DNA from 3 places in the Pseudarthrobacter sp. HLT1-3 genome. Region 3 is predicted to be linked to each of the others. Evidence: predicted binding sites of a transcription regulator. Region 3 holds the regulator's gene; each other region holds the start of a gene.

Region 1 (4,810 bases), on a different contig from region 3:
TTGTCCACCCAGTAACCCAGGGTGGCCATCATTGCCGAGCCCCACACAATGGAGGACACCGTCAGTTGTCCCACGATCACAGGTTCCCGGAAGCCCGGGGTCCGCTCGGTGATCAGAAACGGGAGAGCTGTCGCCAGGGCCGCCTGGGACTTGAGGGAGCGCACCATCGCGCGGTAGTCGGGAAGCCCACCCCCGGGAACAGGGTTGGACGCTTCCCAGGGGGCGAGCCACTCCTGATTGCGGGAGCGGACGTCGGTCCATTCTTTGCGGTCCCGGTACCGGATGGGGCGCAACACGAGGTCGCCGCTTTCCAGCGTGACCGGCCAGCTGAAGCCGCCCGCCACCGGAACTACTTGGTCAGGCTGGGAGCGAGGCTCGAAGCGAAGCCCGGCAGCCATTCCCGCAGGCCGGGGCCCAGGTCCTCACTGTCGCAGGCGAGCTGGACACAAGCCTTAAGGTAGCTGAGCTTGTCACCGGTATCGTAGCGGCGGCCGCGGAAGACCACGCCATACACGCCATGACCTTCTCCGTCGCCGGCGGCGAGTTCCTGCAGCGCGTCGGTGAGCTGGATTTCGCCGCCGCGTCCGGGCTCAGTGTGTTCCAGCACCTCAAAGACCGCGGGGTGGAGAACATAGCGGCCGATGATGGCGAGGTTGGACGGGGCGTCTTTGACGTCGGGCTTCTCGACGAGGTGCTTGATCCGGACGAATTCTTCGCCACCGATCGCCTCGATGTCGGCGCAGCCGTAGGCGCTGATCTCGGAGGGCTCGACCTCAATCAAAGCAATCACCGATCCCCCGGTCTTCGCCTGGACCTCGATCATGGTGCTGAGCAGTTCGTCGCGGGCGTCGATCAGGTCATCGCCCAGCAGGACAGCGAACGGCTCGTAACCCACGTGCTGCTTTGCGCGGAGCACGGCGTGGCCCAGGCCCATCGGATCGCCCTGGCGGACGTAGTGGATATCGCCAAGGTTGCTGGCGGCCTGAATCGATTCCAGCTTGGCGGTGTCTCCCTTGGCGGCCAGGGTGGCTTCCAGCGTGGGGACGCGGTCGAAGTGGTCCTCAAGCGCGCGCTTGCTGCGTCCGGTGATCATCAGGATGTCGTTTAGCCCGACCTTGACGGCTTCCTCCACGACGTACTGGATGGCCGGTTTGTCGACGACGGGCAGCATTTCCTTGGGCATCGCCTTCGTGGCCGGAAGGAATCTGGTTCCGAGGCCGGCTGCGGGAATGACGGCCTTGCGGACGGGAGCGTTGGGTGTAGTCACTCGTCTAATCTAACGGAGGGACCAAACATTGCGTAATCATTCGGGCTCCGAGAACCGCTCCTTCCCGGGCCCCGTCACATCTTTCGAAGGGACAGGTCGTTATGGCGTCGAAGGACGAGATCCGGGCCAGTCATCGGGCCAGGCGTGCCGCATTGACACGTGCCTCGCTGGACAGCGCCGGGGTCGGCATCGCACGGCATGGACTCGCTTGGGCGTCGCGCCTGACCGGTGGCCTCACGGGCACCTTCGCGGCCTATCTTGGCGTGGGTTCAGAGCCTCCCACGCTACCGCTGCTGGCAGCCCTGCACGGGGCGGGGCACCGGATCCTGCTGCCGGTCTGCGAACCCGAACTGGTGCTGAGCTGGGTGTACTGGACGCCTGACTCGGAATTCGCCCGCAGCCGCTACGCTCCGATCCAGGAGCCCGGCGGGGAACGCCACGACACAACCGTCATGAAACACACCGCCGGCATCTTTCTACCGGCCACGGCGGTCGACTTTTCCGGCAACCGGATCGGCCAGGGCGGCGGCTACTACGACAAGTTTCTGGCTGCTTTGTCCGATGTCTTACCCGCCAGGAGCGGGACGTCCGACGGCGGGCCGCTGCCTTCCCTGCCGACTGCCGCCATCGTGTACGACTCCGAGGTGCTGCCCGCCGGCAGCATCCCGGCGCAGTCCTTCGACCGGAAGGTGGCTGCCGCCCTGACCCCGGGCGGTTTGCTCCGGCTGCAGCAATAGGGCTCGCGGGGACCCCCGGCCGGGGTGATAGAATTAGCACTCAGGCCCTGCGACTGCTAAGGGAAGGATCCGCCGGTCACCAGATCGGCAGCGATCCTGACCGGACAGCCCGGGACCTGCTCGTTTGTCCCAGAGGAGGATTTCCAGTGCCCACGTATGCATACGCCTGCAAGGACTGCAGCCACGCCTTCGAGATCGTGCAGTCGTTCACCGACAGCTCCCTCACGTCCTGCCCCGAGTGCCAGGGGACGCTTCGCAAGAAGTTCAACAGCGTCGGCGTCGTCTTCAAGGGTTCCGGCTTCTACCGGACCGACTCCCGCGACGCCAAGGGCAGCACAGTCTCGCCGTCCCCGGCTCCCGCCCCGGCAGCAACTCCCGCACCCGCCGCCGCTTCCGCCAGCTAGGCATAAGCTTCGGGGTCCGCTTCCGCCAGCTAGGCGCACGCGTTACGGCCCGCTTCCGCCAGCCGGGACCGCCTTCGAGGCACACGGTCTCGGTGGTTTTCCACATAGCCGCAACCGCGTCCGCGAGGCGTCCGCCTCCAGGCTTAGCCTCGGGGTATGGCCACACTTTCAGCCACCGGGCCGCCCTTTGGCATCATCCCCGCGGCTACCATTCCTGTCTTTCGCGGCGCCTTGCGACCGCCATCGGTTCTCGGCATTGGGCGTTCCGTAAAGCGCCGCCCACGACGGCCCAACTCCGGAAGCCCTCCGCACGGAGCTGGACGCGCTGTCCGGCCGTCTTACCGGAGGCGGCTGGGCCGGTGGCTGGCCCGGCACCGACGGCTGGCGGTGGCGCTCCTGCTGAGCGTGGCCGCCGGTCTCACGGTTCAGGAGCTAACGCCAGCCCCTGCTGACACCGTCCCGGCCCTCGCCGCGGCACGGGACCTTCCATCCGGAAAGACCCTCGCCCCGGACGATCTGAGCGTGCTGAATGTCCCCCGCGGACTCGTTCCGGCGGGCAGCTATGGCAGCACCGATTCCCTGCAGGGCCAGCAACTGGCTGTGGGCCTGCGCAAGGGCCAACTTCTCTCCGAGTCCCAGCTCCTGGGACCAGGCCTGCTGGCGGGAAGCCCGCCCGGATCCGCAGCCGTGCCGCTCCGGATGGCGGATCCCGCCTCAATCCAACTGCTCTCCCCCGGACAGCTCGTCAACGTGGTGAAGACGAACGGCAGCGGCTTTGACCAGCCGGCGGCGTCCGAGTTGCTGGCGGCGGCGGTGCCGGTGCTATGGACCTCCGGGCACGGCGACGGGGCGAACCCATGGCTGGCGACCGGGGAGACCGACGGACTTCTGGTCGTGGCTGCCGATGCCGAACAGGCGCGTCGTCTCGCCGGTGCCTCCACGCAGGGAAAGCTGTTCTTCGTTCTCGTGGGAGCAGCCCCCGGTTAGGAGATTCGCCCGGCCACGAGGTTTACCAGGTCACGAGGTCCGCCCGAGGCGGCCTGCGGCGCGGGAGCGCGGCCGGAGCATCCTAGCCCCAGTGCGGGGGCTTTTGTTCCTGAAGCCACGAGTCGTGGTCGTAGCCGCCGGGTTCGTCGCCCCAGCGCCGCGGATCGTCTTCGGCGGCCTTGTTCGGCAGCACGCCGGCCGGGACCGCCGCCGCTGTGGCCGCCAGGGGTGCGCCGCCCTGGCTGCCCCGACGGGATTCGCCACTGGTCTGCACTTCGTCATTGTTCCTGATGTCGCCGTCCGCGTTCATGCCTCCGGCCTCCTGACTGCCCTGATCTGTTCTGTCGTGTTTCGCGCTGTCCGGCTCGCCCTGCGTATTTCCGGACGGGACCGGCCTCGCCGAGGCCTGCGCTGCGTTGACGGCCAGGTTCTCGACGTCGTCGTCGAAGAAACCCGGTGACGCCGGCTTCCGGTGCGTCGCGGTCGGTTTTTCCAGGCCCAGGTATCCGCCGATGCGGTCGGCGCAGGCCGAAGGATCGGTGAAGACCTCTATGGTCCATAGTGGCATGTAGCGCCAACCGAGTCGCTCCAGGAGCTGCGGGCGGAGCCTGCTGCGTTCACGGACAGTCAGCCGGCGGTACTGCTCGGTGCCGTCAGACTCGATCGCCACCGGCCGGGGAATCTCTGCGTCGTCCTGCCCGAGCGTGCTCAGCGGATCGGCGGCGGCCACCATGTTCAGTGCGCCGTCGTACTGGTGCCAGACCCGGGCACCCCTGGCCCGCAGCCGGTCACCGAGGTCCGCCACGAGCGGGTCAGCTCCGAGGGCCTGTTCGCTGGCAGCCGCCCGCGATGCCGGGCTGCCGAGATCGGAGTTGCCCGCGATTTCGCGGTCCAGAAGCTCGTAGAAGTCGACCGCGCCGTGGCTCAGCCGGGTCACGTCGAGATCCTCGGGACGGAAACAGCTCAACACGTGCAGGGAACGCCGTGCCCTGGTCATGGCGAGGGCGAATTTGGCCCGTCCGCCCTCCGCGGACAGCGGGCCCAGGCTGTGCAGCGCGCGGCCGTGCGGGGTGCGGCCGTAGCCGGGCGAGAAGATCACGTGGTCGCGGACCAAACCCTGGGCGCGTTCCAGGTCCACCACCCGGAAGGATTCGTCGCCGGCGGTGAAGAAGCTGGCCAGCAGCGGATAGTTGGGCAGCTGCAGCCGAATGGACTCGCCGATCCGCGCGGCATGCCGGAGACTGCCCGTGACGACAGCCAGCGACGTGCGTGGCCGAAGCCGGGCGTGCTCGAAGACGAGCTCCACTGCCCGGTTCACCTCGGCGACCACCGATTCGACGCCGTCCTGGTCTGCGCTGGGCAGTCCGGTGCCGCCAGGCAGGTACTCCACCGTCAGGGCGCGGTCCAGCCCGGTA
Region 2 (4,810 bases), on a different contig from region 3:
ACTGCACTATCCTGCCAGACCGCGCTGCCACCAATGTCACCGCCCGGCTCCCGACCCGGCTCCCATCCAATCGCCCGTCCGGCTCCCCCACCTAGCCTCCCCGCCCGTCGTTGTCGAGTTGGCGTGTTTCAGTGTCTGGGGGAACGCCGACGGCGGCCCCACCCGAAGGAGGGACCGCCGTCGTTGAACTGGACGTTCAGCGCTGAACTGCTCAGCGCCGGAAGCAGGGGTGGTTAGAAACCGCCCATGCCGCCCATGCCGCCCATGTCGTCGCCGCCGCCCATGGCCGGGGAGTTCTTCTCCGGCTTGTCGGCCACAACGGCCTCGGTGGTGAGGAACAGGCCGGCAATGGAAGCCGCGTTCTGCAGGGCAGAGCGGGTGACCTTGACCGGGTCGTTGATGCCGGCAGCCAGCAGGTCGACATACTCGCCGGTTGCCGCGTTCAGGCCGTGGCCGGCGGGCAGGCCGCGGACCTTGTCGACGACAACGCCCGGCTCCAGGCCGGCGTTGAAGGCGATCTGCTTCAGCGGGGCGTCGATGGCAACGCGGACGATGTTCGCACCGGTTGCCTCGTCGCCTTCGAGCTGCAGGTTGGCGAAGGCCTTGGCGCCGGCCTGGATCAGGGCAACGCCACCGCCGGCGACGATGCCCTCTTCGACAGCAGCCTTGGCGTTGCGGACAGCGTCCTCAATGCGGTGCTTGCGTTCCTTGAGCTCAACTTCGGTTGCGGCACCGGCCTTGATGACTGCAACGCCGCCGGCCAGCTTGGCCAGGCGCTCCTGCAGCTTCTCGCGGTCGTAGTCGGAATCGGAGTTCTCGATCTCGGCCCGGATCTGGGAAACGCGGCCAGCAATCTGGTCAGCGTCACCTGCGCCCTCGACGATGGTGGTCTCATCCTTGGTGACGACGACCTTGCGGGCGCGGCCGAGGAGTTCGAGGCCGGCGGTCTCAAGCTTGAGGCCGACTTCTTCGGAGATGACCTGGCCACCGGTGAGGATGGCGATGTCAGCGAGCTGCGCCTTGCGGCGGTCGCCGAAGCCCGGAGCCTTGACGGCGACGGACTTGAAGGTGCCGCGGATCTTGTTGACGATCAGGGTGGCCAGGGCCTCGCCCTCGATGTCCTCGGCAATGATCAGCAGCGGCTTGGAGGACTGCATGACCTTTTCGAGGACAGCAACCAGTTCCTTGACGTTGGAGATTTTGGAGTTGACGATCAGGATGTACGGATCCTCAAGGACCGTTTCCTGGCGCTCAGCGTCGGTGACGAAGTAAGCGGAGATGTAGCCCTTGTCGAAGCGCATGCCCTCGGTGAGTTCCAGCTCCAGGCCGAAGGTGTTGGACTCCTCGACGGTGATGACGCCTTCCTTGCCGACCTTATCCAGGGCCTCGGCAATCAGTGCGCCAATTTCGTTGTCACCGGCAGAGATGGACGCGGTGGCCGCGATCTCTTCCTTGGTCTCGATTTCCTTGGCGGAGGCCAGGAGCTCGCGGGTGACGGCTTCGACAGCCTTTTCGATGCCGCGCTTGAGGGACAGGGGATCAGCGCCGGCCGCGACGTTGCGCAGGCCTTCCTTGACCAGGGCCTGAGCCAGCACGGTTGCGGTGGTGGTTCCGTCGCCGGCGACGTCATCCGTCTTCTTGGCAACTTCCTTGACCAGCTCGGCGCCGATCTTTTCATAAGGATCGTCCAGCTCGATCTCCTTGGCGATGGAAACACCATCGTTGGTGATCGTGGGGGCGCCCCACTTCTTTTCGAGGACGACGTTGCGTCCACGCGGACCGAGGGTGACCTTGACGGCGTCGGCGAGGATGTTCAGGCCCCGCTCAAGACCGCGGCGTGCCTCTTCATCAAATGCAATGATCTTGGCCATAACGGCAGTAGTCCTTTCGGGACAGTCGTTAAGAATGAACCTTGCTGCGGTGCCCGCGACGGACGATCCTTGCCCTGCGGCCTCTGTATGCCGCCGGGCCAGGATCTCACCCCAGCCAGGTGTTTCTTTCGCTCCTGGATCGCCTGCTGCAACTTCGCTGCCGGGCAAACCGGGCGTTGTTTTAGCAGTCAATACTCGGGAGTGCTAACTCAATAATTAGCACTCCCCCGGGGAGAGTGCAAGCAGCGGGCGTGCCGGACGGCGCCGCTTCGGCCCGCTGGCGGCCCGCGGCACGACGCAATACGCTACGGGCGATTAACTGCCGCTGCTGTTGGCCGTTTCGCTGCCGCTCATCGTGGCCCTGTTGTCTGCCCCATAGCGGTAGACAACGTAGTTTGCGCTGCTGACGTCGCCGCGGGAGTCGAAGCTGATCCGCCCGGATTCCCCGTTGTAGTCGGGTTGCTTGCCGGCCCGGATGACGTCGAGGCACTCCTGGTAGTTCTTGCAGACTGTGGCTTCGCCGGCGGGGCTTGCGCTGCCGGCAGCCTGGACCTTGCCGCCGGAGACGGCGATCAGGCGGGCGGCGATGGAGGTTCCGGCGTCGTCCTGGGCAGCAGCGGCAGCGATGGCGGCGAGGTTGACGGCGTCGTATGCCTCGGCGGCAAAGGTCATGTCCTTCAACCCGGGATCCACGGCGACCAGTTCGGCCTGGAAGTGTGCGGAGGCAAATGTCCCCGGAAGGATGCCGCGTGCACCGTCGAGGGCACCGGAACCGAGGCCCGAACCGTATTGGCTGACCGCACCGTCGCTGAGAATGAGCTTCGAGCCGGCGAGTCCGGCGTTGTTCAGCTCGGCGATGGCGCCCTGGGCACCTGCGCGGGAAACCAGCACGACGGCGTCCGGGGCCGCCGCCTTCGCGGCCGCGGCCGCCTGCTGCGCCTGGCCGGGCGCGAAGCCTGCTACAGCGAGGGTCCCGACGCCTGACTCCTTGGCTGCCGCGGCGACCGCGGTGGACACGTCCTTGCCGTGGCTGCCTTCCTCGTAGACCACGGCAAGGGTTGCCGCGCCGCTGTCCTTGGCGAGCTTCACGAGAACGGGGGCCTGCGCCACATCGGCTGCCGCGGTACGGAAATAGTAGCCGCGGCTCTCGTAGCTGCTGAGGCCGCCGGCGGTATTTGCGGGGGAAATCATGGCGATCCTGGCGTTGGACAGGACATCGATGGCGGCGGGCGCACGGCTGGAATCCGTCGGGCCGATGACGACGTCGGCTTTGGCCGCCACGAGCGCCTTTGCCTGCGCTGCGGTGTCGCCGCTGATGGTCTCCGGGAGCAGCTCCACCGGCTTGCCCTTGTGGCCGCCCGCGGCGTTGATTTCCTTGACCGCAAGCTTCGCGGCGGCCAGCTGGGGGGCGTTGAGGAAGTTCTGCGGGCCGGTGTTGTCGAGGAGCAGCCCGATGCGCAGGGTGCCGTCCCCGCTCGCGTCGGCCTGCTGCACGCGGGCGCCCCCTGTTGGCCCCAGGCATGCGGTGGTGGTCAGCGCCGCAACCACTGCCACGGCCACGGCCCGGCCGGGCCGTGGCACGCCCGCCCCGCGCCGGACCGCGCTGCCGGCTCCCTGCCGGGCGGTGTGCGCTGCGGCGGGGGCCTGCACGGCGGGGTCGCGCGGTGCATGTGCTGCGGGGGAAAAGATCACGGGGCGGGCCGGACGCTTTCGGCCTGCGGGCCCTTTTCGCCCTCGCCGATTTCAAGTTCTACGCGCTGCCCCTCGGTCAGGGCACGGTAGCCTTCCCCGGTGATGGCCGACCAGTGCACAAAAACGTCGTCCCCGGACCTGTCCACGGTGATGAAGCCGTAACCCTTTTCGGCGTTGAACCATTTGACGGTTCCCTGTTCCATGGGGTCCATCCTTTCAGTCGGCCTGCGGGCGGCCACCACAATGTGGGCCGCGGAATGCAAAACGCAGCAGGACACGGATGCGGGACAACGAATGCAAACGCAGCCCGCAAATACTGTACCCACAGCCTCCGGCCGGGGCGCAGGGCCCGGGCGGGCGGGGCTGCCAATAGTTATTCAGGCGTAACCGGGTGAGCTACTGGAAGCCCGGGCCCAGCACCACGACGAGGGGCAGTTCGAAGTCGGCCGAGTCAACCACGGTCGTGATGCCCAGGAGTTTTCCGAGCGCTTCGGCGTTAGCCTTCTGCGCGGCGCCGCCGTAGAAGATGACGGAGCGCTGCTGTGCCACACCGCCCCAGTTCCCGAGCGTGCCGACGGTCCAGCCGGCGCTGGAGACGGTTCCGCCCACGCGGTTCGCCAGACCGGCGGTGGTGGTGGCGTTGAAGACCCCCACCGGCTGGGCCTTGTCGACGACGGCGGCTGCCGCCGAGGGCTTGGTCACCGCCGAGGGCGTGACGACCGCGGATGGCGTGGCTGCCGCCGACGGTGCCGCACTGGCGGCAGGGCTGGCCGGTGCGGGGCTGGAGGCTGTGGGCGCCGGTGACGCGGCGGCACTGCTGCCGCCCTGCTCTACTGATACCGCCTGGGTGCTGCCGGCGGAGGAGAGTCCGAGTTTGGGCAGAACCAGGAAGGACAGGAGGCCGACGGCCAGCGCTGCGGCGCCGACCGCCAGGATGGGAACCAGCCGGCGGCGGTGGCTCCGGGATGCGGCGACTGCCCGGTGAACACCCTGACGAGTGGAGGTCTCCGGGACCCGATCAAATTCATCCCGAGCGTATTTGGTCATGGTTAAACGACGTCCTTGCTGATTTCTAACGATTTTGGGCACGCTGCCTTCGGCGCGGAGATCCGCACGTCCGGTTTTGCTTTTTACGCGTCCGAGCCCAAGCGGCGGGCAGTACGCGCACGTTGGCGTGACGTACGTAGTCTACGCAGTCTCTTCACCAACATCGGATCGTGGGCCAGCGCATCCTCGTTGTCAATGAG
Region 3 (4,810 bases):
TGCGGCTACTGCGATTTCAACACCTACACGGCCACGGAGCTCGGCGGCGGGGCGTCCCAGGACGCCTATGCCGGCACGGCGGTCGCGGAGGTCGGTTTCGCCGTCGTCGCCCTGAAAAACAGCGGCCTGCCGGTACGGCCGCTCAGCACGGTATTCTTCGGCGGCGGAACACCGACGCTGCTCCCGGCCGAAGACCTCGCGCGCATCCTCACCGCCGCCGTCGCGGCCTGGGGACTCGAGCCCGGCGCCGAGGTCACCACGGAAGCGAACCCGGACTCGGTCACCCCCGGATCCCTGCAGCTGCTGGCGGATGCGGGCTTCACCCGGGTGTCCTTTGGCATGCAGTCGGCGGTGCCGCACGTCCTGAAGGTCCTGGACCGGACGCACACCCCCAGCCGGGTGCCCGAGGCGGTCCGGTGGGCCCGGGACGCGGGCCTCGCCGTCAGCCTCGATTTGATCTACGGGACGCCGGGGGAGTCGCTGGCCGACTGGCGCTATTCGCTGGAGACGGCGCTGTCCTACGGGCCGGACCACATCAGCGCCTACGCGCTGATTGTCGAGGAGGGCACCAAGCTCGCGGCGCAGATCCGCCGCGGCGAGGTCCCGGGAATTGACGACGACGACCACGCCGCCAAGTACGAACTCGCCGACGAGCTCATCTCGGCCGCCGGTTTGTCCTGGTACGAGGTCAGCAACTGGGCCCGCACCCCCGGGCAGGCCTGCCGCCACAACCTCGCCTACTGGCGCGGCGACGACTGGTGGGGGATCGGCCCCGGCGCGCACTCGCATGTCGGCGGTGTGCGCTGGTGGAACGTCAAGCATCCCGTCGCCTACGCGAACCGGCTGGGCTCCGGCCTCTCGCCTGCCGCCGGACGGGAAACCCTCGATTCGGAAACCCGGAATGTGGAACGCGTCATGCTGGAAGCCCGCCTGAACTCCGGGCTGGAGATCGCCAGCCTCGGCGGCCTGGGTGACACCGGGCGGCACGCCGTCGCCGGACTTATCGCGGACGGACTCGTGGACCCGGTCTCAGCCTTCCGGGGCCGGCTGGTCCTGACGCTCAAGGGCCGGCTGCTCGCCGACGCCGTGGTCCGCAGGATCCTGCCGGACTAGATCCGGGCGGGGACCTGGCCCTTGGACTGGCGCCGGGCCCGGCCCTGGGACTGGTGCCGGGCCTGGCCCTGCGGCTGGGACCTTGCTCTGGGGCTGGCGCGCGTTGCGGCGCCGACGGGCTGCCGCGCTACTTGATCCAGCGGAGGTTGAAGTCGTAGCGGTGCGGCTGGCCGCGGTTGACGTGGATGCCGGCCGCCACCGAGAAGCACGTCACAGCGATCCAGATGATCGTGGCCAGGACAGCGAAAATGTTGCCCACCACAGGTACGAAGACCAGCAGGTTGCACAGCACGGCCGCAGCCGTGGGGGGCAGCGTGAAGTTCAGGGCTTCTTTGGACTCCTGCGCCGTGAACGGGCCCCGGTCCTTGAAGATCAGGTAGATCAGCAACGCGGGCACACAGCCCAGGATGCCGCCGAAGTGGGCCAGCGTGGCCCACTGCCGGTCCTCGTTTGCCGTCAGCGGCAGGGCATTTGCCGGAACGCCATGGTACGGAGGCTGGCCATGGCCGGCCTGGTTGCCAGCGTGTTCGCGTGCGTCGTCTGCCACGGTGTTGTCCTTCAGATTGCGGGGGTGCATTGGTGCGTCGAATTGCCAGGGCTGCGCCGGGAGCACAACCGCCCTACCAAGAATACGTGCTTGGGCGCCAAAACGCCGATCGGCCCGCTGGCGCGGGCCCACCCGGGCCCACCCGGGCGCGGCCTCAGGGAACGGTGAGGAAATCGATAACCTCTTCGACCCGGCCCAGCAGGGAGGGCTCCAGATCCGCATAACTGCGTACCGCGCCGAGGAGCTTCTGCCAGCCCAGACCGACGTCCTCCTTGGTGCTGTGCGGCCAACCGAAGGCCGTCAGTATGCCGGTCTTCCAGTCCACCCCGCGCGGAATAACCGGCCACTTCTCGATCCCCAGCACCGACGGCCGGATCGCCTGCCAGACATCTACATAGGGATGGCCCACAATCAGCACGTTCCCGGCCGCTCCGGGGGAGGCCATCACGGCGTCGGCGATCCGGGATTCCTTGGAATTCGGCACCAGGTGGTCCACCAGTACGCCCAGCCGGCGTCCCGGGCCGGGCCGGAAGGCGGCAACGGCGCCGGCAAGGTCGTCAATGCCGTGCAATGGCTCGACGACGATGCCCTCCACCCGGAGATCGTCGCCCCAGACCTTCTCCACGAGTTCGGCGTCGTGCTTGCCCTCCACCCAGATCCGGCTGGCCTTCGCCACCTGGGCCCGGTGGCCCTGCACCCGGACCGAGCCGGAGGCGGTGCGGATTCCAGCCGCCGGCGCGGCCGCGCGGGGCGCCGGCGGCATCAGCCGGATCGGCTGGCCTTCCAGCAGGAAGCCGAAGCCGAGCCGGAATGACCGGGATTTGCCGCGCCGGTCCTCCAGGGCGACGACGTGCATTCCGCCGGACTTCTCCACCCGCGTAACGGCGCCGACCCAGCCGGACTGGACCTCCTCAAGCACCATTCCGCGCTCCGCCGGCACTTCGGGCAGCTGCGTCTTGGCGGGCGCGGACAGGTCCTGCGGACCCCAGTTCTGGTACGACATCGGTGACACAGTCCTTTACACTCGGATGGCTGCGGGCGGGCTGTGCCCGAAAACACCAGCCCCAGGAAGAACGCCCGGAGCGAATCCAATGCTAACAACGCGGCGACTCATATTAGACTGGTTAGCACTTAGGCATGTCGAGTGCTAACACGGCGGTCCGCGACGGCCGGCACTTGGCGGCATCGGATCCGACAGTCGAATGGAGGTGGAGCATGAGCGAACCGCGCAAACTCGAAGTGCTGCGCGCCATCGTGGAGGACTACGTCCATTCACGGGAACCTGTCGGCTCCAAGGCCCTCGTCGAGCGGCATCACCTGGGCGTGTCCAGCGCCACGATCCGCAATGATATGGCGGCCCTGGAAGATGACGGCCTCATCACGGCGCCGCATACCAGCGCCGGGCGGATTCCCACGGACAAGGGCTACCGGCTCTTCGTGGACCAGATTTCGGCGGTCAAGCCGCTCTCGCCGGCGGAACGCCGCGCCATCCAGGCCCTGCTGGAGGGCTCCGACGACCTCGACGACGTCCTGGACAGGACCGTGCGGCTGCTCTCGCAGCTGACCCACCAGGTCGCCGTGGTGCAGTACCCGCACCTGAGCAGGGCCAAGGTGCGGCACATCGAATTCGTCCTGCTGGCTCCCCGAAAGGTGCTGGCAGTGTTGATCGCCGACACCGGCAAGGTGGAACAGCGGGTCATTGACGTCGGGCAGGACCTCTCCGAGGAGGCGCTGTCCGAGCTGCGGACGAGGTTCCTCGGCACCCTTTCCGGGACGTCCCTGAACCAGCTGCCGCAATCGCTGAAATCCGTGATTGTCACTTGCCCGCCGTCGCGGCGGGCCGACGCCCAGGCATTGGCACGGGGCCTGGAGGCACTGGCAGTCAGCAGCCGCGAGGAGCGGATGGTCATGGCCGGAACAGCCAACCTGGCCCGCTCCAACGTCGACTTCCCGCTCAGCATCGGCCCGGTCCTCGAAGCCCTCGAGGAGCAGGTGGTCATGCTCCGCCTGCTCGGGGACATGGCTGCGGACCCGCGGGGCGTCACGGTCAGCATCGGCCGGGAGAACCCGTATGACGGGCTGGCCGAGGCCTCGGTGGTCGCGACCGGCTACGGCCCGGACGCGACCGCGAAGGTCGGGGTCCTCGGCCCCACCCGGATGGACTATCCCACCACGATGGCCGCCGTCCGGGCCGTGGCCCGCTACCTGTCCAGGATTCTCGGCCCCTGACGGACCGCGGCCACCCGTCCGGCGCCCGCACCCGCGCGCCGGACCCCAACCAGGCTTCTTGCCACTAACCGGCAGTACAACCAGGAAGAGATACAAACTTTGAGCAGCCATTACGACGTTCTTGGAGTCTCCCGCGAAGCCACGGGCGAAGAGATCAAGAAGGCCTACCGCAAACTGGCACGCAACCTCCACCCGGATGTTAATCCCGGGGATGACGCGTCGGACCGGTTCAAGGCCGTCACGCACGCCTACGAGGTGCTTTCGGATCCGCAGAAACGCCGGATCTACGACACCACGGGCAACGAGAACGGCACCGACAACGGCTTCGGCGGCGGCAGCTACTCCGGCCAGGGCTTCGCGTTCCAGGATATTTTCGAGACGTTCTTCGGCTCCGGCGGCCAGACCGGACCGGCGTCCCGCGTCCGCCGCGGACAGGACGCCCTGATCAGCGTCCGGATCGACCTCCGCGACGCCGTTTTCGGCGTCAACAAGAAAATCGAAGTCGACACGGCCGTCACCTGCCCCACCTGTGAGGGCTCCTGCTGCCGTGAGGGCAGCCACCCGGAACGTTGTGACATCTGCGGCGGCAGCGGCCAGGTCCAGCGCGCCGTTCGTTCCATCCTCGGCCAGGTCATGACTACTGCCCCCTGCGGTTCCTGCGGGGGCTTCGGCACCGTCATCAACGACCCCTGCAACGAATGCGCCGGCCAGGGCCGGATCCGCAGCCGCCGCTCGCTGACGGTCAAGGTGCCCGCCGGTGTGGCTACCGGCACTCGCATCCAGCTCTCCGGCCAGGGCGAGGCAGGACCCGCCGGCGGACCCGCCGGCGACCTCTATGTGGAAATCCGGGTCAACAACGACGCCACCTATGTGCGCGACGGCGATGACCTCCACGCCAGCCTCAACATCCCGATGACGGCT

What was found. The regulator HrcA, encoded in region 3, represses chaperone genes, less so after heat shock. The targets are predictions, from matches to a motif close to TTNGCACTCGNNNNNNNCGAGTGCNAA.
Region 1: AC50X9_RS10250 (FmdB family zinc ribbon protein) is a predicted target of HrcA. The motif match lies at 2,038-2,064, and genes of this name have one in related genera.
Region 2: groL (chaperonin GroEL) is a predicted target of HrcA. The motif match lies at 2,053-2,079, and genes of this name have one in related genera.

Annotation. Positions count from the first base shown of each region.
Region 1 covers NZ_JBWZCJ010000009.1:147,573-152,382, reverse strand. Annotated here, with positions in the region: gene AC50X9_RS10265 (GNAT family N-acetyltransferase) at 1-344, opposite strand, end outside; gene galU (UTP--glucose-1-phosphate uridylyltransferase GalU) at 350-1,267, opposite strand; gene AC50X9_RS10255 (5-formyltetrahydrofolate cyclo-ligase) at 1,369-2,004, shown strand; gene AC50X9_RS10250 (FmdB family zinc ribbon protein) at 2,151-2,408, shown strand; gene AC50X9_RS10245 (RcpC/CpaB family pilus assembly protein) at 2,796-3,395, shown strand; gene AC50X9_RS10240 (AAA family ATPase) at 3,478-4,810, opposite strand, start outside.
Region 2 covers NZ_JBWZCJ010000002.1:213,347-218,156, forward strand. Annotated here, with positions in the region: gene AC50X9_RS02695 (RNase H family protein) at 1-2, opposite strand, end outside; gene groL (chaperonin GroEL) at 234-1,871, opposite strand; gene AC50X9_RS02705 (ABC transporter substrate-binding protein) at 2,187-3,452, opposite strand; gene AC50X9_RS02710 (cold-shock protein) at 3,560-3,775, opposite strand; gene AC50X9_RS02715 (LytR C-terminal domain-containing protein) at 3,960-4,610, opposite strand; gene AC50X9_RS02720 (DUF3263 domain-containing protein) at 4,694-4,810, opposite strand, start outside.
Region 3 covers NZ_JBWZCJ010000008.1:70,771-75,580, reverse strand. Annotated here, with positions in the region: gene hemW (radical SAM family heme chaperone HemW) at 1-1,113, shown strand, start outside; gene AC50X9_RS09050 (DUF4870 domain-containing protein) at 1,241-1,660, opposite strand; gene AC50X9_RS09045 (DUF3097 domain-containing protein) at 1,815-2,663, opposite strand; gene hrcA (heat-inducible transcriptional repressor HrcA) at 2,876-3,889, shown strand; gene dnaJ (molecular chaperone DnaJ) at 3,989-4,810, shown strand, end outside.